2 regions of the Phyllobacterium sp. UNC302MFCol5.2 genome follow, and region 1 is predicted to be linked to the other one. Evidence: predicted binding sites of a transcription regulator. Region 1 holds the regulator's gene; the other holds the start of a gene.
The links. Region 1 encodes HrcA, which represses chaperone genes, less so after heat shock. Its sites were predicted from a motif close to GTTAGCACTCNCNNNNNGNGAGTGCTAAC; they were not measured.

Region 1 (15,278 bases):
CTCAAGACCAAGCCAGACGGCGAGCGGCAGGATGACCGCCGGCGCGTCGCCGGCCTCGTCGACAGAGGCAGCCGTGATATAGGGATCTTCGCGAAATCCTTCGCGGCCCCAGAGTTCGCCGGCGGGCTTTTCGGAAATGTCGCTCATAAATTCGAATCCGTCAGTGAAATATTGCTCAACTGGTCGGTAAGGCCAGTCAGGTGAATACCGCATTCGGTCTTGTCCGACCCGGCCCAGCGCCCGGCCCGGTCGTCATCGCCGTCCTTGACCGGCGACGTGCAAGGCATGCAGCCAATCGAACGGTAGCCTTCGGCAACCAGCGGATGAGGCGGCAATTCATGCGCGCCCATATAGGCCTTGAGGTCGGCCGAGGTCCAGTGGGCCAGCGGATTGATACGGACGCGCGAGCCGACCGACTCGAAGATTGCCAGGCTGGAGCGTGTCGAGGCCTGGAACTGCTTGCGGCCCGTCATCCAGGCGCGATAGGGCGCAACCGCGCGCGCCATCGGCTCGACCTTGCGGATATAGCAGCAGCGGTCCTTGTTGGTCATGGACAGCGCGCCAAAGGGATCTTCATCCTTCAGGCTCTGCTTGAGCGGGTGAATGTCATGCACGTCAGTCAAGCCAAGCTCGCTGACCAGCTGGTCGCGATAGCGCAAAGTTGCGGGAAAATGCTTGCCTGTCTCCAGAAAAAGCACCGGCGTTGCCCGATCGATCTGCGCGATCATGTGAAGCAATACCGAGGATTCCGCCCCGAACGACGAGACAACAGCGATCTCCTCATTGAAGAGGTGGTCGATGGCGAGTTCGATGACATCCAGCGGCTCGAGCTTGCCGTACCGGGCTTCGAGCGAGCGTGCTTCATCCGCCACCGTTTGCTCGTTGAACTCAAGCAGCATTTGCAGCCTCGCTATAGAGCGCATCCTTGAACGGCGCGGCTCCCACACGACGGTAGGCGGCAAGGAACGTCTCTTCCTTGTCGGTACGGATTTCAAGATAACGGTCGACGATGGTCTCGACCGCATCGACGATCTCTTCGGACGAGAAGCCGCGGCCGGTAATATCGCCGATGGTGCAGATCTCGTCGCCCGAGCCGCCCAGCGAAATCTGATAGAGCTCCTCGCCCTTCTTCTCGACGCCGAGAATGCCGATGTGGCCAACATGGTGGTGGCCACAGGCGTTGATGCAGCCCGAGATCTTGATCTTGAGCTCGCCGATATCCGCCTGGCGATCCGGCTGGCCGAAGCGCTCGGAAATGCGCTGAGCCACCGGGATCGAGCGGGCATTGGCGAGGGCGCAATAGTCGAGGCCGGGGCACGCGATGATATCGGTGATGAGACCCGCATTGGCCGTTGCAAGGCCGTCGGTCAGAAGCAGGTCGTAGACGATGCGCAGATCGGCGATCGCAACATGCGGGAGAACAAGGTTCTGCTCGTGGCTGACACGGATCTCGTCTTGCGAAAACTTCTCGGCAATATCGGCGACGAGGTCCATCTGCGCGTCAGTTGCATCGCCCGGAATGCCGCCGATGGGCTTGAGCGAGATGGTTACGACGCCATAATCCGGGTTTTTGTGCGGCGTGACGTTCTGATCGACCCATGTCGCAAAGGCATGATCCGCCTTGCGCGCGGCGGCAAGACCCGACCACCCTTCCGGGCGCTGCGGCAGGTTGGGCGCGCGGAAATAGCTGTCGATTGCATCGACGTCCTGCTGCGGCAGCTTGAGGTCGCTATCCTTGAGCACCTGCCACTCGGTCTCGACCTGGCGGGTCAATTCCTCGGTCCCGGTTTCATGCACCAGAATCTTGATGCGGGCCTTGTATTTGTTGTCACGGCGGCCGTTGAGATTGTAAACGCGCATGATCGCGGTCGTATACGTCAGGAGATCCTCTACCGGGAGGAAATCCCTGATTTTCTTGGCCACCATTGGCGTGCGGCCCTGCCCGCCGCCGACATAGACTGCAAAGCCAAGGTCGCCGGCTTCGTTCTTCTTTAGATGGAGGCCGATGTCGTGCACCTGGATGGCGGCGCGATCGCGCTCGGCTCCTGTCACCGCGATCTTGAACTTGCGCGGCAGGTACGAAAACTCGGGGTGCATCGACGACCACTGACGCAGGATCTCCGCATAGGGACGCGGGTCGGCGACTTCGTCAGCCGCCGCACCGGCGAAATGGTCCGCCGTCACGTTGCGAATGCAATTGCCCGAGGTCTGCAGCGCGTGCATCTCGACCGATGCCAGTTCATCGAGAACCTTGGGCATGTCTTTCAGTGCCGGCCAATTGTACTGCAGGTTCTGCCGCGTCGTGAAATGACCGTAGCCTCGATCATAATGGCGGGCGATATGGGCGAGCTTGCGCATCTGGGGGCTCGACAGCGTGCCATAGGGAATGGCGACGCGCAGCATATAGGCATGCAGCTGCAGATAGACGCCGTTCATCAGCCGCAGCGGCCGGAACTGGTCCTCGGTCAATTCGCCGGCGAGACGGCGCTCCACCTGATCCTTGAATTGGTCCACGCGGGCAGAAACGAATGCGTGGTCAAACTCGTCATAACGATACATGAATGCGAACCTTCAGGAATTTAAGCGGCCGAGGCTTTGGGCTTTTCAGCTTGCTTGCCGAGATCGAGGCGGATGGTGGGACCGAGTTGGCGGATACGTTCGCGCAGACGCAGCGGATACAGATTAGTGCCGCGCTCTTCGACATCGATCACATTAACGTCGATAACGAGGTTGGACTTGATCGCTGCCTTGCCCGCTTCCTCAAGCGCGGTCACCGCTTCGGCGTGACGGGCGATTAGCGCACCATCGATCTGTTCGAGCCATTCGCCATTGGCGCCGAGCCAGACGGCTTCACCGTCGGTCAGGCGATTTGCGGTAAGAACTTTGACACTCATGATCGTGATCCTTCGCGTTCAGGCAGCATTGGTTTCAAGGTGGCGCGGCGCCACGGAATTCTGGTTCCGGGCGGAAAGTGCTTCGGCCTTGTCGATGGCGGCGCCAGCAACGGCGTCACCGATGACGACCATGACGGGACCGCTCAAATCCCCGCGCCGCTCAAGCGACGGCAGGTCGTTCAACGTGCCGTGGAACATGCGACGGTCGGTCCGCCCAGCATTTTCAATGACGGCAACCCCGGTATCGGCATGAAGACCAGCGGCGATCAGCCGCTCTGCCACCGAAGCTGCGACGCTGCGGCCCATATAGACGGCGATCGTCGCGCCAGAGATGGCAAGGCGGGCCCAATCCGGCAGGACTTCGCCGGTCATGTCGTGGCCCGTCGTGAAGACGAGCGAGGAGGCAACGCCGCGCAAAGTCAAAGGCAGTTTCATATCGGCAGCCGCGGCAAAGGCCGAGGTGATGCCGGGAACGATCTCGAAGGAAATTCCGGCATCGCGAAGCGCGGCCATCTCTTCGCCGGCGCGACCGTAGACGAGCGGATCGCCTGATTTCAACCGCACGACGCGCTTGCCTTCGCGGCCGAGCGCGACGAGCAGATCATTGATCTCACCCTGGCTCTTCGAATGGCAGCCCTTGCGCTTGCCGACGGAAATGCGCGCGGCGTCGCGGCGGCCCATGCCGACAACCGCGTCCGGCACCAGCGCGTCATAAACGATGACATCGGCTTCCATGAGGACGCGATGAGCCCGCAAGGTCAGCAGATCCTCCGCGCCCGGGCCTGCGCCGACCAGCCAGACATAGCCTTGGCCCGTTTCCTGGTTGCCCAGCAGCGCCGCCGCCGCCGCTTGGGCGCCGGCAAGATCATTGTTGTAGACACTGCTTGCGACATCACCGGAAAAAAATGATCGCCAGAACAAACGACGCGGCAAGCCCTTCATGACCAGCCGCTCCACCGCGGGCCGATAGGCGTTGGCGAGGCGCGCAAGATCGCCAAGGCGGGGCGAAAACGCCGCATCGATACGGGCGCGGATCATCTGGGTCAGAACGGGACCGGTGCCTTCCGAACCTATGGCGATTGCGAGCGGCGCGCGGTTGACGATGGCAGGCGTGAAGAAATCGCAAAGGTCGGGACGGTCGACGACGTTGACTGGAATGTGCTGGCGGCGTGCTTCGGCGGCAATCTCTCGATCCTGGTCTTCATCGCCGGTAGCGATGAAGACCAGTTTTGCACCGGTCAGTTGCTTGGGAGCAAATTTTTCCGCGACATGTTCATATCCGCCATCGCGCAGGAAGGCCGCGAGTTCCGGTTCGGGCGCATCGGCGACAACGCGAATTGCCGCATTCGTCTGATCGAGCAGTCGCGCTTTGTTAAGCGCCTCTTCGCCATTGCCCACGACCACAAGCACTTCATTCCGCACGCGGAAAAAGGCTGGAAAGACAGAAAGCTGGGTCTTGCTGATGGACATGAATGCGATAATCCCAATGGTTGCAGGGATTATCCATGAAAGGTCAGCGGTTTATAAGGAACAGAAATGCGCCGAAACTGAAGGCGGAGCATGGAATTTCTGAAAAACCGGGGGCTTGCAGATTCTCGTTCTATCAATCAAACAGCAAGCAGCCCCGCTCACCTCAGGGTGGAACAAAGCGGGCGCAATTTCAACCGATACACGACCACTTTTATAGTGTTAATCAGAAAATGCAAGCACCCTTTTTAGGTAGAACTGGCGCGGCCGACTTTGCCATCTCGGTGCCATGAAATTCTCAACGCTCTGAGCGGCGTCGCGATGGATCCAATCTGGAGCCCACCACCGGGTCACACTGGGCGAATTGCAGCCGACCCTCAGCTTGTAAAAATTGCAGGCACATGTACCGGCCAGCGCCAGGGCAGGATCGCCACAAGATCGAACCGCACGGACAACAACGCCTGATCCGGTTGGCGCGCCAGCCATTGATCGGCTGCCGCCTCAATGCGGCGCTGCGCGAGGATGTTTACCGAGTCCATCGCCTGGTCGAGCCGTGCCCGTGCCTTCACCTCGATAATGGCGACGATATTGCCGCGGCGGGCAATCAGATCGATCTCGCCGACCTTGGTGCGGTACCGGCGGGTGACTATGCGATAGCCCTTCAGCATGAGGGCGAGCGCGGCGAGCCGCTCGGCGGAGTGGCCGCGGCGGTATGCCTTGCGCCTGCCGCCCCGCGCGCTCATTTCATTGCCAGCAACCGTTGATAGAGCTCGCCCTTGGGCCGCCCGGTCATGCGCGCCGCCTCTCCGGCCGCCTTTGCCGGCGACATTTCGAGGACAAGCGCGCGCAGCAACGCGTCGACATCTTCGTCGGAGCGGGGAATATTCGCATCCTCGACGGGAGAACCGACGACGAGAACCACCTCGCCGCGGATGCGATCCTCGTCCGCGAACGTCTCGGCCAGATGCTTCAGCGGTAGGGTCACGATGGTCTCATAGGTCTTGGTCAACTCGCGGCAGAGGGAAGCCGGGCGTTCCGCCCCGAATATATCGGCCATATCCGCAAGCGTCGCGGCAGCCCGGTTGGGCGATTCGAAGAAAACCAGCGCCGCATCGAGCGCCTTGAGCTCCGCCAGCCGGGCGCGACGCTGTCCCTGTTTCGACGATAAAAAGCCGGCAAAGTAAAATGAGTCCTTGAAGAGGCCCGATGCCGTCAGCGCGGCGAGGACAGATGAGGCGCCGGGGATCGGCACCACCCGGATTCCGGCCGCCTTGGCCTCCGGCACCAGCCTGCCGCCGGGATCGGCGACGAGTGGCGTTCCCGCATCAGAGACGAGTGCAACGCTCTTTCCGGCAAGCAGCGCCTCGATCAGTTTAGGGCCGGCGATTTCGGCATTGTGCTCGTGATAGGCGAAAGGGCGGCGTGAAATGCCATAGCGCTCCAGCAGGACGCGGCTCACCCGAGTATCCTCGCAGGCAATGATGTCGGCGGCGGCAAGGGTTTCGACGCCGCGGATCGTCATATCGCCGAGATTGCCGATGGGCGTCGCCACGATGTAGAGCGCCGGCTCGAGCGGACGAGCCCGGAAGCTGGCGCTGCCGATCTGATAATGCCGGTCGCCGGTTTCAGCTTCGGACACCTGTTTTTCCCCTCAAGCCGCGAGATCGGCGATGACCGCATTGAGAACGATCGCGCCCTGCGGGGTCGTGCGTATGCGGCTATTGCCGACATACTCGATAAGCCCCTGCTCGGCGAGGGAAATTACCCGCTTCTCCTTGACGCTGTGCCCGGTAAGACGTTCGTAGCGCGCAAGGTCGATCCCCTCGACAAGCCGCAGACCCATGAGCAGGAATTCGTCGCCTTCCTGCTCGCGATCAAGGCGCTCTTCCTCGATAATGCCGTGTCCCGCTGCCTCGACCTTTTCGACCCAGGTTTCAGGATGGCGCTCGGTGATCGTCACGGCGCGTATATTGTCCTCGACAAAGCGCCCATGAGCGCCGGGTCCCACACCGACATATTCGCCGTAGCGCCAGTAGACGAGATTGTGCTGCGACTCGGCGCCCGGAATGGCATGATTGGAAATCTCGTAGGCCGGCAGGCCGTGCTTTGCAGTCACATCCTGCGTTTCGGCATAGAGCGCGGCCGCATGATCGCCGTCCGGCGTAACGAGCTTTCCTGCCTGCCAGAGATTGTAGAAGGGCGTGCCTTCTTCGATGGTCAATTGGTAAAGCGAGAGGTGATCGGCGGCAAAGGAGATGGCACGCACAAGTTCTTCACGCCATGCCTCGACGCTCTGGTCCGGCCGCGCATAGATGAGGTCGAAGGACAGCCGCGGGAAGATTTCCCGTGCAAGGCCGATCGCCGCAAGTGCCTCATCGACACTATGCATGCGGCCGAGGCGGCGCAGATCGGCATCATTTAGTGCCTGCACGCCAAGCGAAACGCGGTTAACGCCTGCGGCGCGATAGCCGCGAAACCGATCAGCCTCCACGCTGGTGGGGTTTGCTTCGAGGGTGATCTCGATGCCCGCGGGCACGTGCCAGTTCTGCGCGATCGCATCCAGAACCGAGCCGACCGTATCGGGGTGCATCAGCGAGGGAGTCCCCCCGCCGAGAAATATGCTGGACACTGTGCGCTCGCCGGTGCGCTGGCGCATTGTCGCGAGCTCGCGGGCAAAGGCAGCGGCGAAGCGCTTCTGGTCGACCGGCTGATGCCGCACATGCGAATTGAAATCGCAGTAGGGACACTTTGCCATGCAGAATGGCCAGTGCACATAGACCCCAAACCCGCTCTCGCCCTTGTCGGGGTGCGATTTCGTGCGCCCTCCCTTACCCTCGAACTCTTGGAGAAGGTCGGACCGCAGGTCCGGGGCGGCGGGAATCACTGGCAAGGACGCCATCAGACCCGTCCCCTACCCCGTTGAACAGCAATGACCCTTCCCAGACGGGGAAAGGGTGGGAGCCAAACTGCAAAACTCCGGCGTGTGATCGGATCGTTGCGGGTCATCCTGCGTCCAGACAATCCCTGGCGAAATGCTGGAAGGCACGGGCGCGGTGCGACAGCGCCTTTTCGTCACCCGGCTTCCAGCCATGCTTCTGTTCAGCTGTCATCTCGCCGAAGGTCGCCTCATAGCCTTCCGGCTTGAATACGGGATCGTAACCGAAGCCAGCGCTGCCGCGCGGCGGCCAGACGATCTCGCCCTCGACCTCGCCGCGATAGTAATTGGCTTCGCCGTCCGGCCAGGCGAGGCAGATGACGGATACGAAACGCCCGCTGCGTTGGTCGGGGCTTGTCGCGCCCTTATCCTGCAAGGCCTTTTCCACCTTTTCCATGCCGTGGCTGAAATCGCGCTTTCCATCGGGAAGTTCCGCCCAGTTCGCCGTGTAAACGCCGGGATCGCCGCCGAGCGCGTCGACGCAAAGGCCGGAATCATCGGAGAGCGCAACGAGGCCGGTCGCCTTCGCCGCTGCATAGGCCTTGATATAGGCATTTTGCTCGAACGTGGTTCCGGTCTCATCCGGCTCCGGCAGGCCGAGATCGCCAGCGGAAACCACTTCAAAGCCGAATGGTCCCAGAAGGTCGATCATCTCATTGATCTTGCCCTGATTGTGACTTGCGACGAGCAGTTTGCCCTTTTCGAGTTTTCTCATTCCAAATTCCATAATTTCGGTTCTGCGAATTCGATCGAGTTTCCGGCGGGATCACGGAAGTAGAGCGAGCGCGCGCCGTTAGGCCAATCGAACTCGCTTTCGATCTCGATGCCATTTGCCTCAAGATGGGATTTCCATCCGGCGATTTCATCCCGTGTCGCCTTGAAACAGACGTGGCCCGGGCCTGTTGCCCCATGCGAGGGGATAGGCAGGCTGCCGGGCGGGCGCTCGTTGATAAGCACGGGATCGAACAGGATGAGGACACCGGCGCCGCAGCGAAAAAAGATGGACCGCTTCGGCGTCTCCAATATGATCTCGAGCCCGAGAATGCCGGCATAGAAGTCCTTGGCGGCCGCAAGGTCCGTAACATAAAGCGCCGTTTCAAGGATACCGGATGGTCGCATGGTCTCGGGCTTTTAGCTCACAGCCATCTGCTGCAGGTTGACCAGCCGCCCGATGCCGCTGCGGGCAAGGCTCATAAGGGCAAGCAGTTCTTCCTCAGAAAAGGGCTCGCCTTCGGCGGTTCCCTGCACCTCGACGATACCACCCTTGCCAGTCATGACAAAGTTCGCGTCCGTCTGTGCCGTCGAATCCTCCTGATAATCGAGGTCGATCACCGGCGTGCCATTGGAAATTCCGCATGAGATCGCCGCAACGTGGTCCTTCAGTACTTTTTCGACCTTGATCATCTGGCGTGCTTCCATCCAGCGCAGGCACTCGTGCAGAGCGACCCAACCGCCAGTGATGGCAGCCGTGCGCGTGCCGCCATCAGCCTGGATAACGTCGCAGTCCACCGTGATCTGCACTTCGCCGAGCGCCTGCAGGTCTACGACCGCACGCAGCGAGCGGGCGATCAGCCGCTGGATTTCCAGCGTGCGGCCGCCCTGTTTGCCCGAGGATGCCTCGCGGCGCATGCGATCGCCGGTCGAGCGCGGCAACATGCCGTATTCGGCCGTTACCCAACCCTTGCCGGTGTTGCGCATCCAGCCTGGCACCTTTTCCTCAAGGCTCGCGGTGCACAAAACATGGGTGTCGCCGAATTTGACTAGGCACGAGCCCTCGGCATGCTTGGAAACGCCGCGTTCGAAGGAGATGGCGCGCATCTCGTCGGGGGCTCGCTTGGAAGGACGCATTGGAAAGACCTCTTTGAAAATCTGTGGTCCGGCCTTTTAGCCGTGATGGCAGATCGAAGCAAAGGCTTTGATGATTGCCCGGACAATGCTTATATCAGGGCTGTAACAAGCAGACATACGAGGCAAGATGAAACGGGCCGTGGTACCGGAGGCATATCAGTCGCTTGACCAGCGGTCGCGCGACATTTTCCGGCGCATCGTCGAGAGCTATCTTGGCGACGGCGAACCGGTCGGCTCGCGCAACCTTTCGCGGATTCTCCCCGTGTCGCTGTCGCCGGCGACGATCCGCAACGTCATGAGCGATCTCGAGCATCTCGGACTGGTCTATGCACCGCATATTTCGGCCGGACGCCTCCCGACGCAGCTTGGGCTGCGCTTCTTCGTCGACGCCTTCATGGAAGTCGGCGATCTTTCCGCCGCTGAGCGCAACTCGATCGAGGCGCAGGTTCGTGCCTCAAGCGAAGACCAGTCGACTGAAACTGTGCTGACGCAGGCGAGCCAAATCCTCTCCGGCATGTCGCGCGGCGCCGGTCTTGTGCTTGCGACCAAGGCGGAAGGCGCGCTGAAACACATCGAGTTCGTGCGCCTCGAGCCGACCAAGGCCCTGGCCGTTCTTGTCAGCCAGAGCGGGGATATCGAAAATCGCGTTATCGATTTGCCCGTTGGCGTGACGCCCTCACAGCTCATCGAAGCTTCGAACTTTCTCAATGCGCATATTCAGGGGCGCACGATCAGCGAGGCGCGCCAGGAAATCGGCCAACTCAAGGACGAGACCCAGCAGGCGCTCGATGCCTTGTCGCAGCATCTGGTGCAACAGGGGCTGGCGGTCTGGGGCGGCGCAGGCAGCGGGCAGCCGCCGCGCCTGATCGTGCGCGGGCGCGGCAATCTTCTCGATTCGATCAACGCCGAGGCCGATCTCGACAGGCTGCGCCACCTCTTTGACGATCTCGAAACCAAGGAAGGAACGCTGCAGCTTCTCGACCTCGCCGAGGCGGGACCCGGCGTGCGCATCTTCATCGGGTCAGAAAACAAGCTGTTCTCGCTGTCGGGTTCGTCGCTGGTGATCGCGCCCTATCGGGACTCGGAGCAGCGCATCATCGGCGCCCTCGGCGTCATCGGCCCGACCCGGCTCAACTATGCCCGGATCGTGCCGATGGTCGACTATACCGCCCAGCTCGTATCCCGCCTTTTGCGATAAGACTTGATTTTCAAGAGCCGAACGTCGATATCCAGCGCAACTTCGAAAAATGAACGGACAGGATAGATGGCTGAAGACAAGAAACTTCACGACACCCCGGATCTCGATCAGCGCGACCTGAAGAACCCGCGCGATCGCGATGCGCTGAAGCGCGCTGCCGATGATTTTCTTAAATCGCGCAAGGCCGAGGAATATGCGCTTGCCGAGGAAGACCAGGAGCAGGCAACGACCGCCGAACTCGACGCGCTGCGCGCCGAAAACAACGATCTGAAGGACCAGTTGCTGCGCCTTGCCGCAGATATGGAAAACCTGCGCAAGCGAACCGCGCGCGACGTCCATGACGCGCGCAGCTATTCGGTTGCCAACTTCGCCCGCGACATGCTTGCGGTATCCGACAATCTGAAGCGCGCCATCGAAGCGGTTCCCGCCGATGCACTTGCAGGCGGCGATGCCGGCCTTAAGGGTCTCGTCGAGGGCGTCGAGATGACGGAACGCTCCATGCTCACCGCTATGGAACGCCACGGCGTCAAGAAAATCGAGCCGCAGGGTCAGAAGTTCGATCCGAACTTCCACCAGGCGATGTTCGAAATTCCGAATGCGGATGTTCCGCATAATACGGTGGTGCAGGTTGCGCAGGCTGGCTTTGTCATCGGCGACCGCGTGCTGCGGCCGGCGCTTGTCGGCGTGTCGCGGGGCGGACCCAAGCAGGCCGCCGGCGAAGCTCAGCCGGAACCCGGCCCGATCAATCCGCAGGCTGAAAAAGACGCCTGATCGGTCGTAACGACGTTCCAAGGAGCCGCATTTCCCTGACCGGAATGCGGCTCTTTTCATTTTCCGGTCATGCTCTATCGTGGGACAAAATAACGGCGAGGGGAAACTGCCGGTGACCATGATTCTGCTGTTCAACTATGCCGGAATTTTCCTTTTCGCCGCGACGGGAGCTCTGGCGGCCTCGCGGCGCCAGCTCGACATCATGGCTTTCATCTTTCTCGCCGCGGTCACCGGGATCGGCGGCGGGACGTTGCGCGACCTCATCCTCGGCGTTCCCGTCTTCTGGGTGAAGGATCCGATGAGCCTACTTGTCTGCGCCGCAGCGGCAATCCTTGTCTATTTCACCGCCAATCTGCTTGAATCACGCTATCGCGTTCTCCTCTGGCTCGATGCGGTCGGGCTTGCCGCCTATAGCGTGATGGGCGCGGCAAAGAGCCTTGCACTCGGCTTCGACTCGACCATTGCGGTGGTGACCGGGATCATGACGGCGACATTCGGCGGTATCCTGCGTGATATCATTTCGGGGGAGCCATCAGTGGTGATGCGCCGCGAAATTTATGTCACGGCGGCGCTCGCCGGCTCACTTGTCTATATCGTGCTGCACCGGTTTGCCGTCGGGACGGAGATTTCCGCGCTCGTCGCGGCGCTTGCCGCCTTCACGGTCCGAGGCGGCGCGCTCTATTTCGGCTGGTATCTGCCGACCTATCACAAGCCCGGCCGCAGTGCGGACGAGCTTGAGCGGGAAGGCTTGATCAGAGCAGCCCCGCCCGCTCCGCCGCGGCCTTCAGATTGATCTGCGGACGCGGACCGATCTGCTGGATGACAAGCCCCGCCGTCAGCGAGCCAAGGCGGGCGCAATCGGTCAGCGAGCGGCCGTTGGTGTAGCCGAAAAGGAAACCCGCAGCATAAAGATCGCCCGCGCCTGTGGTATCGACCAGTTCCTCGATCTCGATGGCTGGAACCGCAACGGTCTCGTCGCCGGTAACGACCACAGAACCTTTTTCCGAACGGGTGACGGCAGCGAGCTTGCAATCCCTGCGGATCAACTCGAGCCCTTCCTCAAAGTTGTCCGTCTGGTACAGCGATTTCATTTCCGCCTCATTGGCAAAAACGATGTCGACCGTGCCGGAGCGCATCAGATCAAGAAACTCCTCGCGGTAGCGATCGACGCAGAACGGATCCGAGAGGGTCATCGAGACTTCCCGCTTGTGCTCATGAGCGATCTTTGCCGACAGGCGGATGGCTTCCTTGGCGCGCGGCGGATCCCAGAGATAGCCCTCGAAATAGGTGACCTTGGCCTGGGAAACCTTGGAACTCTCGACATCCTCCGGCCCGAGTTCAATGCAGGCGCCGAGATAGGTGTTCATCGAGCGCTCGCCATCGGGCGTCACGAAAATCATCGAGCGCGCGGTGGGTGGCGGTGAAGCCAGCACACGCGTGTCGAAGGCGACGCCTTGCGAACGGATATCATGGGTAAATACGTGGCCAAGCTGATCATCCGCTACCTTGCCGAAATAGGCGGCGCGTCCGCCAAGGCTGGCAACGCCCGCCGCGGTATTGCCGGCGCTGCCGCCGGACGCCTCGATCGCGGGACCCATGCGCTCGTAGAGGAACTCGGCCCGATCGGCGTCGATCAGGTTCATTGCATTTTTGATAATGCCGTTCTTGATGATGAAATCGTCATCGGTGCGGGCAATGATATCGACAATGGCGTTGCCTATGCAAAGCACGTCATAAGTGGACATGGAAACTCCGGGATAGATCGCAAACCTGTTGGCGTTGTTTTGCCTGCTCTAACCCGTCGCGACAGAATTGACCACCCCCCACTTGGGCGAACACCTTGTCCGAAGGGTCAGTTGCGCTTATGTCGGATGCCTACGCCATGGAGCAAAATGCCCGATGATCGTCGAAAGCGCCCGCGCCGCCGCCAGTCACCTCTTCCGTCCGGAATTTCGCGCCGTCCTGTGGAAATCGCTGGGGCTGACATTGCTGCTGCTTGTCGGCGCATGGTTTGGGCTGCGCGAAATCTTCGAATGGCTCGCGCTCCCTTTTTTCCAAGGAATGATGCCGGATTTGCCATCCTGGACGGGCTGGATCGGCTTCATCGCCGGCCTCTTTGCCAGCATCGGGCTCGCATTGGGACTGGCGTTGCTGATTGCTCCAGTTACCGCCATCGTAGCCGGGCTTTTTCTTGACGATGTTGCGGAGGTCGTCGAAAAGGAAGACTACCCTGGCGACCCGGCCGGAAAGCCGCTGCCTGCCATGCGCTCGATGGTCCTTTCGATCCGCTTCTTTGGCGTCGTCATTCTCGGCAATATTGCCGCCCTGCTGATGTTGCTCATTCCCGGCGTCAACCTGATCGCATTCTTCATCGTCAATGGCTATCTGCTGGGCCGCGAGTTCTTCGAGTTCGCCGCGATGCGTTTTCGATCCGAAGCCGAAGCAAAGGCCTTGCGGGCGCAGAATGCCGGTACGGTCTTCCTCGCGGGCCTCGTCATCGCCGCATTCATGGCCGTGCCATTGCTCAACCTCCTGACGCCGCTCTTTGCCGCAGCGCTCATGGTGCACCTCCACAAAGCCGTCGCCAGTGCGGCACGGCCTGTAGCCGTCAGATAGCCTGCGGCGGCAGCGGCACCAGCGGCGCCGGGATTTCCGAGGTCTTTTCCGCTGCCTTGCAGATATCGGCGATGACACAGGCCGAACATTCCGGCCTACGCGCCTTGCACACATATCGGCCGTGCAGGATCAACCAGTGATGCGCATGATAGAGATATTCCGACGGAATGATTTTCATCAGCTTCGCCTCCACCTCGTCCGGGGTCTTGCCGGGCGCAAGGCCAAGGCGGTTGCCGATGCGGAAGATGTGCGTGTCCACCGCCATCGTAGCCTGGCCGAACGCCATGCTGAGGACGACATTGGCAGTCTTACGGCCAACCCCCGGCAGCTTGACCAGTTCGTCACGATCATCGGGAACGACGCTGCCAAATTTTTCGACCAGTGCTTGCGATAGCGCGACGACATTCTTGGCCTTGTTGCGCCACAGCCCGATCGTTCGGATATATTCGCCAAGCCTCTCTACCCCTAGGGCCACCATCTTTTCGGGCGTGTCGGCAACCTTGAAGAGCGCGCGCGTCGCCTTGTTTACGCCGACATCGGTTGCCTGCGCCGAAAGTGCCACGGCGACAAGCAGGGTGAACGGATTGACGTGTTCGAGTTCCCCCTTTGGCTCCGGCCGCTGGATCGAAAACCGGCGAAATATTTCGTGGATCTCCGCCGCCGTGTAGCGCGTCCCCGGCACACGCCGCTCTTCCTTGGCGGGCCTGGCGGTCACAGCGTTCTGATCGATTTTCGGCTTGGGATTTTCCATGACCCCTCTATACTTGAGCCCCATGAGCCAAACAACAAACCCGATTGACCCGGCCGCGATCAACGAAGAAGAAATCTTCCGTGCGCTTCTTGTGCCACATCGATCGCTTGGCCGTTTCGGATTTCTTGTTCTTATGGGAACGCTTGGGGTCAGCAGTTTTATGACCGGCCTTTTCTTTCTGTCGATCGGCGCCTGGCCAGTATTCGGCTTTTTCGGGCTGGACGTCGTCATCGTCTACGTGGCGTTTCGCATGAACTACGCTGCAGCGAAAGCACACGAAGAAGTCAGCATTTCGCGCGTTGCCCTGCACATCCGTCAGGTCGCGCCTTCGGGACGGGCAAGGCAGCACGAATTCAACCCTTACTGGACCCGGTTCAGCATTGCCCGTCATGCCGAGATCGGCATTACCTCGATGCGCGTCGAGGGACAGGGCAAGGCCGTCATCATCGGCTCGTTCCTCAATCCCGACGACCGCGAAAGCTTTGCCTCGGCCTTTCAGACAGCGCTTGCGACGGCGAAGGGACACTAATCTTTCCGACCGGTTCGGCCGTCAAGAATCGGGTGGCGGCGAAGGCGGGTGCGTGGTCATATATCCTCAACACAAGAGGTAAAAGCTCATGAAACCGCACGCCATACTTCAAAAAGACATCACTCCGACCGGCGACGACTATGCCATCGTCAGCCACATCATCGAACGCATCAGCAAGGATTATCGCGACCAGCCTTCGCTTGAAACTCTGGCGCGCGACACCGGACTTTCGCCGACTGCGCTGCAAAAGCTCTTTACGCGCTGGGCCG
Region 2 (15,278 bases), 720 kb from region 1:
GCGAGCGCACCTTGCGCCGGCAGTTCCTGCACAATTTCGGATATGGGCCAAAGACGCTGGAGCGCATCCTGCGTTTCCAGAAATTCTTGAAGCTCGGCCGGCGCGATCCGGGAAGCGGCATCGGTGCTCTGGCGTTCGACGCGAACTATGCCGATCAGGCACATTTGAGCCGCGAGGCAAAATCCCTGTCAGGTCTTTCGCCCTCGGCGCTCCTGCAGCATCTCGCGGCATAAGTGGCCGTTTTGTTCAAGACAGAAAGTCGTTAGGCGCATAAGCTTGCCGTACGCGATGTGGGAGTACAACCATGGCTACACATGAAGCAAGGACCCTTCAAATTTCAATCGGACGCAATTGGCAGGATGTTTATGACTACGTCAGCGTTGCGGAAAATCTGCCGCAATGGGCATCCGGCCTGACATCCGCCTTGCAGAAATCCGGTGATGAATGGCTGGCCGATGGGCCGGCGGGCAAACTTCGATTGCGCTTTGCGCCGAAGAACGAAGTCGGGGTTCTCGATCATTGGGTGGTTATGGAGACCGGGGACGAGGTCTATATCCCTATGCGGGTGGTGCCCAACGGCGACGAGAGCGAACTCATATTTACGCTTTTTCGCGTGCCGGGCATGGATGACGAAAAATTCAACGCAGATGCGGCCTGGGTCAAGCGTGATCTTCAGGCGCTGAAGGACCTGCTCGAAGCGCAACTTATAGGATGAGGACGATGGCCAGTTCAGGCAAAGACAAATGTATCGACTATGTCGAATTCAATGTCAGCGATATTGGCGCGGCGCGCAGCTTCTATGGCGACGCGTTCGGATGGACATTCACGGACTATGGTCCGAGCTATTGCGAGTTTTCCGACGGGCATCTCAAGGGCGGCTTCACCACCGAAGGCAAACCGCGTCCCGGCGGCGCGCTGATCATTCTTTTCGCCGATGATCTTCAAGGCACGCTCAAACAGGTCGAAAAAGCCGGTGGCAAGATCACCAAGCCGGTATTTACCTTTCCCGGAGGCCGGCGCTTTCACTTCGCCGACCCGGACGGATACGAGCTTGCCGTCTGGTCGGATAAATAGCCGACAGTTCAGCGCGCCAGCGTCAGCATGTACGCTTCATATTTTTGCAGGAAGGCGTGCAGTAGCTGCGGATATTCCGGCGTTACCGCCTCGCGAACGCTTGGATGCGCTGCGAGTGCTTCGCGCCATGCCCGCACCTTCGGGTAGTCGGTGAAAATGCCGAGTTCTACGATCTCGTCGAATGTATCGAAGTAGCGGAAAATCGGGGCGTAAACCGCATCGACTAGGCTGAAGCCAGCGCCCGCAAAGACGGGACCGTCGCCAAGAACCTCTTCGACGCGGCCGAACTTTTCAGTGATCGCCTTGCGCTTCTCTTCGAAAACCGCAGCGTCCTTCGTTGTCTCCAGCGCCCAGAGGTCGGAAAGGATCGATGAACCAAATTCCATCCAGCCGCGATGGCGTGCCCGCGTCAGCGCGTCGTCGGGATGAAGTTTCGGCCCCGGCTGCGATTCGTCGATATATTCAGCAATGACAGAACTCTCGAAGAGAATCGCCTCGCCGCCATCCGCCTGGGGGACGCGCAGAAGCGGCACCTTGCCGAGCGGCGATATTTTCAGGAACCAATCTGGTTTCGCTGCAAGGTCGATATAGATCTTTTCAAAGGGCACGCCCTTTTCAGCGAGCGCGATTGCAGCACGCTGGACATACGGGCACAGCAGATGGCTGATCAGAACGAGCGACGCCATGACGATGATCCTCCGGATTTGCCGGCTGGGCGATCGCGTTTCGACCGCCCAGCCCAGCGATCAGGCCGCGCGAGCGGTCTTCAAGGCGTTGGCCCACCAGACGAGCTGGTCGAGCTGGCTTGTGGCTGCTTCATTGAGATGCGGGTAGTCGCCGAGCTTCTTCTCGCCCTTGACGGCGCTCAGATACTCGGAATAGGCGATGTGAACGCCGGTCTTTACCGAAGCCGATCCCATTTCGACGAAGATGAGGCGCAGATGCTCGATGGCGCGCGCGCCGCCGACGCCACCATAACCGACAAAGGCGACCGGCTTCTGGATGAAATCGCCAAGGTCGATAGCGTTCTTAAGGACGGCCGTCGGGCCGTGGTTGTATTCGGCAACCGTGAAAACATAGCCATCGAATTCGCGCAGCTTCTTCTTCCAGCGTTCGGCGGTCTCGTTCTGGGCGTCGCTGGTGCGCTCTTCGCCGAAGAAATTCATGGGATAGTCAAGCAGATCGATAATTTCGACCTCGACATCTCCCCGCTGTGCAGCGACGTCGGCAATCCATTTGGCGGGAAATTCGGCGAAACGGCCGATACGGGTGCTGCCGACAATAACGGCGATCTTGGCTTTTGACATAAAAAAATCCTTCGTCTTGGGGGGATGGTAACTAATAGTGCCCGGCGCTATATAAGTGACTGTTCGAAACCCCCGCAAGGAGGCACTTTTGTGAAACCAGATCACTTTCAGGTAACCTCGGCATGCACTGCGGTTAATCACATTCTGGCGCGCGTCGGCGATAAATGGACGGTTCTCGTTGTCAATTATCTCGGCAATAAATCGATGCGCTTCAATGAGTTAAAGCGGACCATCAATGGTATCTCGCAAAAGATGCTGACGAGCACGCTGCGCGGACTCGAGCGCGATGGTTTCGTGACCCGTACGGTTTACCCGACGATCCCGCCACGCGTCGACTACGAACTTACCGATCTCGGCCGCGACCTTCTGGTGCCCGTCCGCGCGCTAGGCGACTGGGCGATCCGCAACGAACAGCGCGTCGCCGAAGCACGCGCGCGGTTCGACGCCGTCCACGAAGGTTCGGAGCAAAAGCAGCTCTTCTCCCATGCGGCTGAGTGAAGAAAGTTCAACGCGAACTGCGCCGACACTGCCCCGATAGAAGGATTCTCTCAGCGTCTTTAAACTTGGATGAAGGCGCTCTGCCACGAGTGCGGCGGACGAACGAGCCGCCGAGCGGAAATTGAAGAACACGCAAGTCAAAACAAAAAAGGCGGGTCGAAACCCGCCTTTTCCGTATGTCGCTGGATGAGGACTTCTTAGAAGTCCATGCCTCCCATGCCGCCCATGCCGCCGCCCGGCATTGCCGGAGCAGCCGAGTCTTTCTTCGGCGCTTCAGCAATCATGGCTTCGGTGGTGACGAGAAGGCCGGCAACCGAAGCTGCGTCCTGGAGAGCCGTACGAACGACCTTGACCGGATCGACGATACCGAGCGTGATCAGATCGCCATACTCGCCATTGGCCGCGTTGTAGCCGTAGGTGTCCTTCTTGTTCTCAAGGATCTTGCCGACAACGATCGAAGCTTCATCGCCTGCGTTCGTTGCGATCTGGCGGGCAGGAGCCTGCAGAGCACGGCGAACGATGTTGATGCCAGCGTCCTGATCGGCATTGGCGCCCTTGATCGTAAGAGCAGCCGAAGCGCGAAGCAGGGCGACGCCGCCGCCAGGAACGATGCCTTCTTCAACAGCCGCACGGGTTGCATTGAGGGCGTCGTCGACGCGGTCCTTCTTTTCCTTCACTTCGACTTCCGTCGCACCGCCGACGCGGATGACGGCAACACCGCCAGCGAGCTTGGCAAGGCGTTCCTGCAGCTTCTCGCGGTCATAGTCGGAAGTGGTCTCTTCGATCTGCTGCTTGATCTGGCCGACGCGAGCGTTGATTTCGCCCTTCTTGCCATTGCCGTCGACGATCGTGGTGTTTTCCTTGGTGATCGACACCTTCTTGGCGCGGCCGAGCATGTCGAGCGTAACGCTTTCGAGCTTGATGCCGAGGTCTTCGGAAATAACCTGACCACCGGTGAGGATCGCGATGTCTTCGAGCATGGCCTTGCGGCGATCGCCGAAGCCAGGAGCCTTGACAGCAGCAATCTTCAGGCCGCCGCGCAGCTTGTTGACGACGAGCGTTGCAAGCGCTTCGCCTTCGACGTCTTCGGAGATGATGACGAGGGGCTTCGAGGTCTGGACGACAGCTTCGAGAACCGGCAGGAGAGCCTGGAGGTTCGAGAGCTTCTTCTCGTGGAGAAGGATGTATGCGTCCTCGAGGTCAGCAACCATCTTTTCCGGGTTGGTGACGAAGTACGGCGAAAGGTAGCCGCGGTCGAACTGCATGCCTTCTACGACTTCGAGTTCGGTCTCGGCGGTCTTGGCTTCCTCGACGGTGATGACACCTTCGTTGCCGACCTTCTGCATCGCCTTGGCGATCATTTCACCGATTTCGGATTCGCCATTGGCAGAGATCGTGCCGACCTGGGCAACTTCTTCCGAGGTCTTGATCTTCTTGGCCTTCTTGACGAGGTCCTTGACGACTTCGGCAACAGCAAGGTCGATGCCGCGCTTCAGATCCATCGGGTTCATGCCGGCTGCAACGGCCTTGCCGCCTTCCTGAACGATGGCCTGGGCGAGAACGGTAGCGGTCGTGGTGCCGTCGCCGGCAATGTCGTTCGTCTTCGAAGCGACTTCACGGACCATCTGCGCGCCCATGTTTTCGAACTTGTCTTCGAGTTCGATTTCCTTGGCAACAGTGACGCCGTCCTTGGTGATGCGCGGTGCGCCGAAGGACTTGTCGATGACAACGTTACGACCCTTCGGGCCGAGCGTTACCTTAACTGCATCGGCAAGGATGTTGACGCCGCGCAGCATGCGCTCGCGCGCATCACGGCTGAATTTTACTTCTTTGGCTGCCATTTTATCTCTCCTGGGACTAAACCCGGTTTGATCTAAATTCGTTGATTGCGGGATGCGCGGCGATTAGCCGAGAATGCCCAGAATGTCGGATTCCTTCATGATCAGCAGGTCTTCGCCGCCGATCTTGACTTCCGTACCCGACCACTTGCCGAACAGGATCAGATCGCCTGCCTTGACATCGAGCGGTACGAGCTTGCCGGCTTCGTCACGAGCGCCGGTGCCTACGGCGATGACTTCGCCTTCCTGCGGCTTTTCCTTGGCAGTATCCGGAATGATGATGCCGCCAGCGGTCTTTGCTTCGGATTCGACGCGGCGTACGACGACGCGGTCATGAAGCGGGCGGAACTTGGTCTTGGCCATGGTTAGAACCCTTGATGTTGGTGTCAAAACGATGACGCGAATGGCAGCGCCATTCGCGGTATTAGCACTCGCTTGGGGTGAGTGCTAACTGCGGCCGGAGATAGTGGGATCGGTTTGAAGAGTCAAGGGAAAGCATCATTTAAAATGGCCTGGAGAGGCGATGCTTGGAAGCCGGGCCCATCTACAAACCGCTTTATGGCATATTCATGTGAAATGCGAATGACGTGACGACAGAATTCACACAATGCTGCAAGTCGGCGTGGGCGATCGGGCGGAAACACGCGCCCCAACCGCATCAATCCTCGGCGCTTTCTTCGCCCACGTGATGCGTCATGTCGACGAGCATGTCGCTGACGTGCTTGTCGGCCAGTTCGTAGAAGATCTGTTTTGCCTGCCGGTTGCCGCGCACGAGCCGGGCGCCGCGCAAGAGCCGCAGATGATGGCTGACCAGCGATTGCGATAGGTCGAGGCTCGTGGCGATATCTCCGACTGAGCGCGGCGCTTCGAGGCAGAACAGGAGTATGCGCAGCCGCGTCGGATCACCAAGGAGACGAAAGGTTTCGGCAAGAACCGTGAGTTCAGGGGGGAGAGGAGGGGTTGAGCTCAATGTTTGTGTCCCTCATGTCCGTGTTCGTGCGCGGCATGATCATGACCACTGTGATCATGATCCGCCTCGTCGTGGGCATGGCCGGAATGGTCGTGCTCGTGCCCTTGCTGGAGATCATCGCCAAGGCAGCAATCGTCCGTCGCTGTATCCTCCGGCCAGTCGATGGCAATCGTTGAGTGCGATATCTCGAACTTCTTCATGAGTTCGGCTTCGACCTGTTTCACCAGAAGCCGCGGATTGGTATCCGGAGCAGGGCGCACATGCAGCGTTGCCAGCGGCTTGCCCGAGGTGATCATCCAGACGTGGACATGGCGGACGGCGGCAAGTCCCGGAACCGTCTGCTTCAGATACTGCTCGATGGCTTCAGGTGCGGCATTGTCTGGCGCGCCTTCGAGCAGGATATGCAACGAGTTGCGCAGGAGCGCCCAGGCGCTGCGCAGGATCAAAATGGACACGAAGACAGAGAGTATCGGGTCGATTGGCGTCCATCCGGTATAGTAGATCACGATCGCGGCAACGATCGTGCCGACGGAGCCCAGCAGATCGCCCAGTACGTGCAGCACCGCTCCCTTGATGTTGACCTGCTCGGTATCGCCGCCGCGTGTCAGGATCCAGAAAACCAGCATGTTTATTAAAAGGCCGACTGTGGCGACGATAAACATGGGACCGGCCAGGACTTCGCCGGGATTGCGGAAGCGCTCGATGGCCTCGTACGTTATCCATATGAGAATGGCGAACAGCGTGACGGCGTTGATAAGCCCGGCAATGACCTCGAAGCGCATATAGCCGAAAGTACGCTTTTCGTCGGCGGCGCGCCGGCCGAAACGGAAGGCGAAGTAGGCCAGTGACAGCGCCACCACATCGGTGAACATATGGCCGGCATCGGCAATCAGCGCCAGCGAGCCTGCCATGAGGCCGCCCACGATCTCGACGATCATGAATGAAAAAGTTATTGCAAGTGCAATGAGCATTTTCGTCTCGTTGCCCGCAGTGACTTTAGGCGTGTGGTCGTGGCCGGCATGGGGGTCTGACATTGTGAAGCCTATAGCAAACATATCGACACGTGTTCATATATCGATAGTTCCGAAATCGAGGCGTGTCAACCGCGCGGTCTATCCTTCGTCGATCTGCCGCAATTGGGATTCTGGTTCGTTTTCAAACATAACCGGCGTGACAGGTCAGGCACGATCCGCTAATCGAGACAGTCTCAAGACTCTCGTCGCATAGTATTTTGCCTGAAGGGACCGGCATGACCGACATGATACATTTGCAGCGCCTCGACGTATTGATGGATCGCTACGACGTACTGCTGTGTGATGTCTGGGGCGTCCTGCACAATGGCGTCGATTCCTTCGCACCCGCCTCGGCGGCCTTGCAAAGGGCCCGTCAGGCCGGCCTGACGGTGGTTCTCATCACCAATGCGCCGCGCCCCTTTGCCGGCGTAGCGGAGCAGATTCATGCGCTTGGCGTGCCGGAATCGGCCTATGACCGGATCGTCACATCGGGCGACGTCACCCGCGAATTGATCCGCAACGCGCCGCGCCGTGTGTTTCATCTCGGGCCGGAGCGCGACGAAACCCTCTATGACGGCATCGACGTGGAACTGGTCGAGGAGCGCGAAGCCGATGTCGTCGTCTGCACGGGTTTCTTCGATGACGATACGGAAACGCCGGAAGACTATGCCGACATGCTGGTGCGCTTCCGCTCGCGCAACCTGCCGTTCATCTGCGCCAATCCGGATATCGTCGTCGAGCGCGGCGATCGCCTCATCTGGTGCGCCGGGGCGCTTGCTCGCGATTACGGGCAGCTTGGCGGCCGCACGCTCATCGCAGGAAAGCCGCATCGCCCGATCTACGAGGCGGCGGTTGCCGCGGCGGAAGACGTGCGCGGCACCCCTGTCGAACGTTCGCGGGTACTTGCCATCGGTGACGGCATGCTGACGGATATCAAGGGCGCCGATCTTTTCGGCATCGATGTTCTCTATATCTCCGGCGGTATTCATGCCGGCGATTATGTGATGGGCGGTGTCCATGACCTTGAGAAGCTTCTGGCGTTCCTCGCAAAGCACGGAAGCAATCCCGTTGCGACGATGCCCGCCCTGGCGTGAGACAAAGATATGCCGATCCTGCGTCTGAACGATCCGTCTCATTTGCCCGATGAACTGAAGGGCGCCATTGTCGCCATCGGCAATTTCGACGGCGTGCACCGTGGGCACCAGGCCGTTCTGGGCCGGGCGCTGGAGACCGCACGCGCCGAGGGCAAGCCATCGCTGGTATTGACCTTCGAGCCGCACCCGCGCAGCGTTTTCGTGCCGGACCAGCCGGTGGACCGGTTGACACCCGCCGCCGAGAAGGCATCGATCCTCGAAGCGCTGGGATTCGATGCGGTGGTCGAATGCAATTTTACCCGCGAATTCTCGCAATTGACGGCGGATGTCTTTGTGGACCGCATTCTCGTTGATGGCCTTGGCGCAACCCGTATCGTCGCCGGCTTCGATTTTCATTTCGGCAAGGGCCGTCAGGGTGGCCCGGCGTTCCTGATGGCAGCGGGCGAAGAACGTGGCTTCCACGTCACGCTCGTCGATGCCTTCCGTGACGAGGGGGGCCATGCGATCTCGTCAAGCCGCATTCGCGATCTGTTTGGCGCAGGTGAAGTGGTCGAGGCGGCCGGGCTCCTTGGCTACCGGCACCGCATTCGCGCCACGGTCGTCGGCGGCAAGCAACTGGGGCGCACGATCGGCTTTCCGACCGCCAACATGGTGCTTCCGCCCGAGACCCATTTGAAGCACGGAATTTATGCGGTGCGCTTCCGCCGGGCCGACGGTACGCTTCTTGACGGCGTCGCCAGCTTTGGCCGCAGGCCGACCGTCGATACGGATGGCGAGCCGCTGCTTGAAACATATGTGTTCGATTTCAGCGACGATCTTTACGGCGAAACCTGCGCCGTCTCTTTCTTCGGCTATCTGCGCGGCGAGGAAAAATTTGACGGTCTCGAGCCGATGATGCAGCAGATCCGGCGCGACGAAGAGGAAGCGCGTGCGCTGCTTCAAGGTGTCAAGCCGCTGTCGCCGCTGGACCAGAGGATCAATTTTGACTGAGTAAGATGGGCGCTTTGCCTATGATCTGACAATAACGGGAGCGATGGAATGAGACTGATTGGAATGCTGGATTCGCCCTATGTGCGGCGGGTGGCAATTTCACTGAAAATGCTGAACCTGCCATTTTCCCATGAGTCCCTGTCGGTTTTCCGAACCTTCGAGGCGTTTTCGAAGATCAATCCCGTCGTGAAAGCACCGTCGCTCGTGACGGATGAAGGCGTCGTCCTGATGGATTCGTGCCTGATCCTCGAATATGCCGAGCGCATTGCAGAACCCGCGCTGGGGCTGACACCGGCGGAAATTACGCATTTTACGCGCTCGCAGCGGATCATCGGCCTCGCGCTCGCCGCCTGCGAAAAGAGCGTCCAGATCGTCTACGAGCACGATCTGCGGCCTTCGGAAAAGCGGCATCAGCCCTGGCTTGATCGCGTGCATGGCCAGCTTGCCGATGCGTATCGTTTGCTGGAAGCCGAAGTGCAGCAGGCGGACCCATGGATCTTCGCAGATCGGCCGCTCCAGGCGGATATTACGAGTGCCGTTGCCTATCGGTTTACCCGTGAGATGCTGCCGGACGTGATCGCGGCCGGCGAATATCCGGCACTTGCCGCCCTCTCGGAAAAATCCGAGGCGTCGGAGGCATTTCTTGCCTTTCCATTCAGTTGACGCCAGTGTGGTAAATTGTTTACCACGTTGCTCAATGCAATTTTATCTATCACTCGATTAGTTTTGACGCGTACGCTTGCCACCCCCCAGACAGGCCCCGGAGTTATTTCATGTCTATTCGCCTTGTTAGCGCTCTCGCGAGCGCGATAGTCCTTTCCGTTGCAGCACCAGCTTTTGCCGATGAATATTATTCCGACAACCAGACCCAGAGCTCGCGCGGCGACCATTGGTGGTCCGGCGATTGGTACATCACGCTCGGTGCCAAGGGTTTCGTCGCTCCGGATTATGAAGGCGCGAAAAATTACAAGTTCCGTGCCGCGCCGGTCATCTCGATCGGCCGTCCCGGCAGTTCGCTCAAGTTTTCTTCGCTCAACGACAACCCGTCCCTTGGCTTTATCGACACGGGTGTGTTCCGCGCCGGCATTACCGGCAAGCTCATTACCGGTCGCGATTCCAGCGACTATGATGAACTCAAGGGTCTCAACGATGTCGACTGGGGCGTCGAACTCGGCGGTTTCGCCGAATTCTATCCGACCGAGAATGTTCGTGGCCGCGTTGAGGTCCGCCGCGGCATCGGCGCGCATGACGGTGTCGTCGCCGATTTCGCCATCGACGCCTTCAAGAACCTGACGGACACGGTCCGCGTTTCAGCCGGTCCCCGTGCAACGGTGGCGACCAAGGACTATTTCAGGGAATATTACGGCGTAAACGCTAGCGAATCCGCTGCATCCGGCCTTCGCCAGTATTCACCGGGCGGCGGTTTGAATTCGCTCGGCTTCGGCGGCCAGATCACCTGGCAGACGACCGACAAGATCACCACCAGCGCCTATGCCGAATATAACCGCTTGATGGGCCCAGCGGCCGATTCGAGCATCGTCAAGCAACGCGGGTCGGAAAATCAGGCGACCTTCGGCCTGCAGGCGACCTATCGCTTCGACTTCAAGCTTTAGCATTGCGCGAGGCATCCGCGAAGATAATCGCGCATGCCTCTTTATTCTGCGGGCGGTGATTGCTAAAAGCGCGGTCATGAAAAGCGATCGCCGGTCCTGCGCAAGGTCCATACCTGTTCAGACGATACGAATTACTGGCCCGGCCTTCCCGCGGACCTGAAGCGTGAGCTTCGTGGTGCGGAAGGTCCGGGATAGCGCCGTTGCGCTTCAATGTTTTTCATGAAATCCCTGCCTGCGGCGATCACGCGCGGGCCCTTGTACAAGCTGGAAAAATGACCGACACCGCCACGACACTCGATTATTCGAAGACACTTTATCTGCCGCAAACGGATTTCCCGATGCGCGCGGGCCTGCCCGCCAAGGAACCGGAATTCGTCAAGCGCTGGCAGGATCTCGATCTTTACCGGAAGCTGCGCGAAGACGCGAAGGATCGCCCGCGCTATGTCCTGCACGATGGCCCGCCCTACGCCAACGGCAATATCCATATCGGCCACGCGCTCAACAAGATCCTCAAGGATGTCATCACCCGCTCGTTCCAGATGCGCGGTTTCGATTCCAATTACGTTCCAGGATGGGACTGCCACGGCCTGCCGATCGAATGGAAGATCGAGGAACAATATCGCGCCAAGGGCAAGAACAAGGACGATGTGCCGATCAACGAATTCCGCCAGGAATGCCGCGAGTTCGCAACGCACTGGATCAAGGTGCAGTCCGGCGAATTCAAGCGGCTCGGCATCGAAGGCGATTTCGACAATCCCTATACGACGATGGCCTTCCATGCGGAAAGCCGCATCGCCGGCGAGTTGTTGAAGTTCGCCATGTCGGGCCAGCTCTACCGTGGTTCCAAGCCGGTCATGTGGTCGGTGGTCGAGCGCACCGCGCTCGCCGAGGCCGAGGTCGAATACCAGGATATCGAGAGCGATATGATCTGGGCGAAATTTCCAGTGAGAATGATTGCTCGGACCGGTGAGAAAATGGATGGTGAACTGCTTAGCGCGTCCGTCGTCATCTGGACGACGACGCCCTGGACGATCCCCGGCAACCGCGCCGTCGCCTATTCGCCGCGTGTCGCCTACGGTCTTTTCGAGGTCGAGACGGCGGAAAATGATTTTGGCCCGCGCCCCGGCGAAAAGCTGATCTTTGCAGATGCGCTCGCCGAAGAATCGGCTGCGAAAGCCAAACTGACCTTCAAGCGGCTGCGCACGGTTACGGCGGATGAACTTGCGGCAATGACGCTTGCCCATCCGCTCCATGGTTTTAGCGGTGGTTATGATTTCGCCGTGCCCTTGTTGCCTGGCGACCACGTCACCGATGATGCAGGTACAGGCTTCGTGCACACGGCGCCGAGCCATGGGCGCGAGGACTTTGATGCCTGGATGGACGCCGGTCGCGATCTCGAAGCGCGCGGGATCTCGTCGGTGATCCCGTTCACCGTCGACGACGCAGGCTACTATACCAAGGATGCGCCGGGTTTCGGTCCCGATCGCGAAGGCGGTGCTGCCCGCGTCATTGACGACAACGGCAAGAAGGGCGACGCCAACAAGGTCGTCATTGAAGAACTCATCGCGCGCAACGCACTTTTTGCGCGCGGCCGGCTCAAGCACAGCTATCCGCACTCCTGGCGCTCAAAGAAGCCGGTGATCTTCCGCAACACGCCGCAATGGTTCGTCTACATGGACAAGGACCTCGGCGACCACACGACCCTGCGCTCGCGCGCGCTTGCGGCAATCGACGAGACGCGCTTCGTTCCGGCAGGCGGTCAGAACCGCCTGCGCGCCATGATCGAGGATCGTCCCGATTGGGTACTGTCGCGCCAGCGCGCCTGGGGCGTGCCGATCTGCGTCTTTGCCGATGAAAATGGCAATGTCCTCAAGGACGACGCCGTCAATGCCCGTATTCTTGCCGCGTTCGAGGAAGAGGGCGCTGATGCCTGGTTTGCCAAAGGCGCGCGCGAGCGATTCCTCGGCGAAAAGGCGAACGAGCCGTGGACGCAGGTAACCGACATTCTCGATGTCTGGTTCGACTCGGGTTCCACCCATGTCTTCACGCTTGAAGATCGCCCCGATTTGAAGTGGCCTGCCGACGTCTATCTCGAAGGTTCGGATCAGCACCGCGGCTGGTTCCACTCGTCGCTGCTCGAAAGCTGCGGCACGCGCGGCCGTGCGCCTTACAGTACGCTCGTCACCCATGGCTTCACCATGGACGAGGAGGGCCGCAAGATGTCGAAGTCCCTCGGCAATACGGTCACGCCGCAGGACGTGATCAAGGATTCGGGCGCCGACATCCTGCGCCTCTGGGTCATGACGACGGACTACTGGGAAGATCAGCGTCTCGGCAAGAACATCATCCAGACCAACATCGATGCCTATCGCAAGTTGCGCAACACGATCCGCTGGATGCTGGGTACCCTGGCTCATGATGAGGGCGATGAGGTTCCCTATGCCGATATGCCGGAACTCGAGAAGCTGATGTTGCACCGTCTTGCCGAACTCGATGAGGTCGTGCGTGCCGGCTATGACGGTTTCGAGTTCAAGCGCATCACCCGCGCGCTGATCGATTTCATGAATGTGGAACTGTCGGCCTTCTATTTCGATATCCGCAAGGACGCGCTCTATTGCGACGCGCCCTCGAGCGTCCGCCGCAAGGCAGCGCTGCAGGTCGTGAGGCACCTTTTCGATCGCATCGTTACCTGGCTCGCACCAATGCTGCCTTTCACCATGGAGGAGGCCTGGCTCGACCTGCACAAGGATGCCGTTTCGGTGCATCTGGAACAGTTCCGCCCGACGCCAGCCGAATGGAGAAATGACGAGCTTGCCGCCAAATGGCGCAAGGTCAAGGATGTGCGCCGCGTCGTCACGGGTGCGCTCGAACTCGAACGCGCCGACAAGCGGATCGGCTCGTCGCTTGAAGCCGCTCCTATTGTTTATATCGCCGACGCGGAACTGCTGGCGGCGGTCAAGGATATCGACATGGCCGAGATCTGCATCACCAGCGCGATCACGATCAAGGGTGAAGCCGGACCCGCCGATGCGTTCGTCACGGATGACGTCAAGGGCGTCGCAGTTGTCCCTGAGCGCGCGACGGGCACCAAATGCGCGCGGTCATGGCGTTATACCCATGATGTCGGTTCCGATTCGGCCTATCCCGACGTTTCGGCCCGCGACGCGGCGGCGCTGCACGAATTGGCCCGGCTCGGAAAGCTCGTTGCCTGATGTATAGAATGGCGGGGAGACAAGTTTTCCCCGCCGTTGATTTGCTTGAGAATCCTGTTGGCTTGCTAAATACAACCGGTCTCATATAAAAGGCTGCCATTGAACTGCCTGATTTCTAAGGCAGGGCATTGATCAAGCAAAATTGATTGGCAGATATGCTGCCCGGCTTATCTCTGGAAAGTTGCAAGGATGAATTTGAACGGACGCATAACGGTTCTTGGTGCAATGGTCGGCGCGCTTGCGCTTGGCGGCTGCGTCTCGTCACCAACCTATGGTACGGACAAGTCCGCCGGCACCCAGCTGCTTGACGACGTCGCCAACATGGCCGCCTTGGGTCCCAAGAAGAGCAACCAGATTGCCTACAATCCGCGTCCGGAACTCGTTCGCCCGGCGACCGGCAAGCCAATGCAATTGCCCGCCCCGCAGGATGCGGTCGAGACCGCCGGAAATCCGGCCTGGCCGGAATCGCCCGAGCAGCGGCGCAAGCGCATCCGCGACACTGCGACGGCCAACCAGAACAACGCCGAGTTCGTGCCGGAAGTAGCCCCCGATCCGGTCACGTCCAAGTCTGCGAGCAACAGGACCGAATACGGGTTCTTCAACGACAAGGTCCCGGCCAACCAGGGCAACAAGACCGATGTCGGCGCAGATTTCCGCGCCCGCAAGATGGCGTCAACCGCCGGATCGCCGACGAACCGCCGCTATCTGAGCGAGCCGCCGCTGGAATATCGTCAGCCCGCGGCAACCGCCGCCGCCGATCAGCTCGGCGAAGACGAGGCCAAGAAAGAGCGCGAGCGTAAGGCCGCGGCCCGCAAGAGCAAGGGTTTCAGCTGGAGCAACCTCATCCCCTGGAACTGACGCGTTCGCACGCGTGCCCGCGCCCAAAACGTTCATACTGCTGCAATAGTTTGCTGAAACGGTGGATGCTTCGATCCGCCGTTTTCGTTTATAAGGGATCCATCGCCTCTCCAGTCGAGGACCGTAACAATTGTTCATCCTGCGATTTCTTGGGTTAGTTCTTCTTATCCTTCTGACATTTCTGGCATTTCTCTGGGGCGGGCTGGCCCTCTGGTATCAGCTGCCCCTTGGTATTGCAGCAACCATCGGCTGCTTGATCCTGTGGGTGACCATCGCCTTCGCCGTGCTTTGGCTGGAATTCAAGGGCCGTGTCTGGCGCGCGCTCATCGTCCTGATCCCGATCATGATCGGGCTCGGCTACTGGTGGGGTGCGATCAAGCCGTCGCTCACCCGGATCTGGGCGGATGATGTTGCCCAGACGGTGACGGGCACGCTCACCGGCAATTATGTGACGCTTTCAAATGTGCGCAACTTCGAATGGCGCACCACGACCGACTACACACCGCGCTGGGAGGTGCGCACCTATGCGCTGGACGATCTTGCGACCGTCGATATTTTTCTTTCCTATTGGTCGAACCCGGCGATCGCCCACACTTTGGTGAGCTTCGGTTTCAACAATGGCGAGCACGTGGTGTTCTCGGCCGAAATCCGCAAGGAGCGCCATGAGGAGTTCTCGGAGATCGGCGGCTTCTTCAAGCAGTTCGAGCTGGCGATGATTGCAGCGGACGAGCGTGACATCATTCGCCTGCGCACCAATGTGCGCAAGGAAGACGTCTACCGCTACCAGGTCAACCTCAGTCCGGAAACGCGC

Region 2: groES (co-chaperone GroES) is a predicted target of HrcA. The motif match lies at 5,141-5,169, and genes of this name have one in related genera.

What each region holds. Positions count from the first base shown of each region.
Region 1 covers NZ_JMLL01000010.1:1,235,458-1,250,735, forward strand. Annotated here, with positions in the region: gene BR48_RS0107915 (DUF934 domain-containing protein) at 1-147, opposite strand, end outside; gene BR48_RS0107920 (phosphoadenylyl-sulfate reductase) at 144-899, opposite strand; gene BR48_RS0107925 (nitrite/sulfite reductase) at 889-2,559, opposite strand; gene BR48_RS0107930 (DUF2849 domain-containing protein) at 2,580-2,894, opposite strand; gene cysG (siroheme synthase CysG) at 2,913-4,364, opposite strand; gene BR48_RS0107940 (YraN family protein) at 4,739-5,104, opposite strand; gene rsmI (16S rRNA (cytidine(1402)-2'-O)-methyltransferase) at 5,101-6,000, opposite strand; gene hemW (radical SAM family heme chaperone HemW) at 6,013-7,260, opposite strand; gene rdgB (RdgB/HAM1 family non-canonical purine NTP pyrophosphatase) at 7,364-8,011, opposite strand; gene BR48_RS0107960 (VOC family protein) at 8,008-8,415, opposite strand; gene rph (ribonuclease PH) at 8,428-9,144, opposite strand; gene hrcA (heat-inducible transcriptional repressor HrcA) at 9,272-10,342, shown strand; gene grpE (nucleotide exchange factor GrpE) at 10,409-11,113, shown strand; gene BR48_RS24130 (trimeric intracellular cation channel family protein) at 11,226-11,906, shown strand; gene BR48_RS0107985 (adenosine kinase) at 11,866-12,858, opposite strand; gene BR48_RS0107990 (sulfate transporter family protein) at 13,013-13,729, shown strand; gene nth (endonuclease III) at 13,722-14,504, opposite strand; gene BR48_RS0108000 (DUF2244 domain-containing protein) at 14,503-15,009, shown strand; gene BR48_RS0108005 (bifunctional helix-turn-helix domain-containing protein/methylated-DNA--[protein]-cysteine S-methyltransferase) at 15,098-15,278, shown strand, end outside.
Region 2 covers NZ_JMLL01000010.1:515,861-531,138, reverse strand. Annotated here, with positions in the region: gene BR48_RS0104530 (helix-turn-helix domain-containing protein) at 1-233, shown strand, start outside; gene BR48_RS0104525 (SRPBCC family protein) at 305-715, shown strand; gene BR48_RS0104520 (VOC family protein) at 721-1,074, shown strand; gene BR48_RS0104515 (glutathione S-transferase family protein) at 1,083-1,760, opposite strand; gene BR48_RS0104510 (NADPH-dependent FMN reductase) at 1,821-2,381, opposite strand; gene BR48_RS0104505 (helix-turn-helix domain-containing protein) at 2,472-2,879, shown strand; gene groL (chaperonin GroEL) at 3,077-4,720, opposite strand; gene groES (co-chaperone GroES) at 4,784-5,080, opposite strand; gene BR48_RS0104490 (metalloregulator ArsR/SmtB family transcription factor) at 5,376-5,687, opposite strand; gene BR48_RS0104485 (cation diffusion facilitator family transporter) at 5,684-6,658, opposite strand; gene BR48_RS0104480 (TIGR01459 family HAD-type hydrolase) at 6,946-7,794, shown strand; gene BR48_RS0104475 (bifunctional riboflavin kinase/FAD synthetase) at 7,804-8,784, shown strand; gene BR48_RS0104470 (glutathione S-transferase) at 8,833-9,447, shown strand; gene BR48_RS0104465 (MipA/OmpV family protein) at 9,558-10,397, shown strand; gene ileS (isoleucine--tRNA ligase) at 10,670-13,609, shown strand; gene BR48_RS0104455 (hypothetical protein) at 13,799-14,467, shown strand; gene BR48_RS0104450 (DUF4105 domain-containing protein) at 14,598-15,278, shown strand, end outside.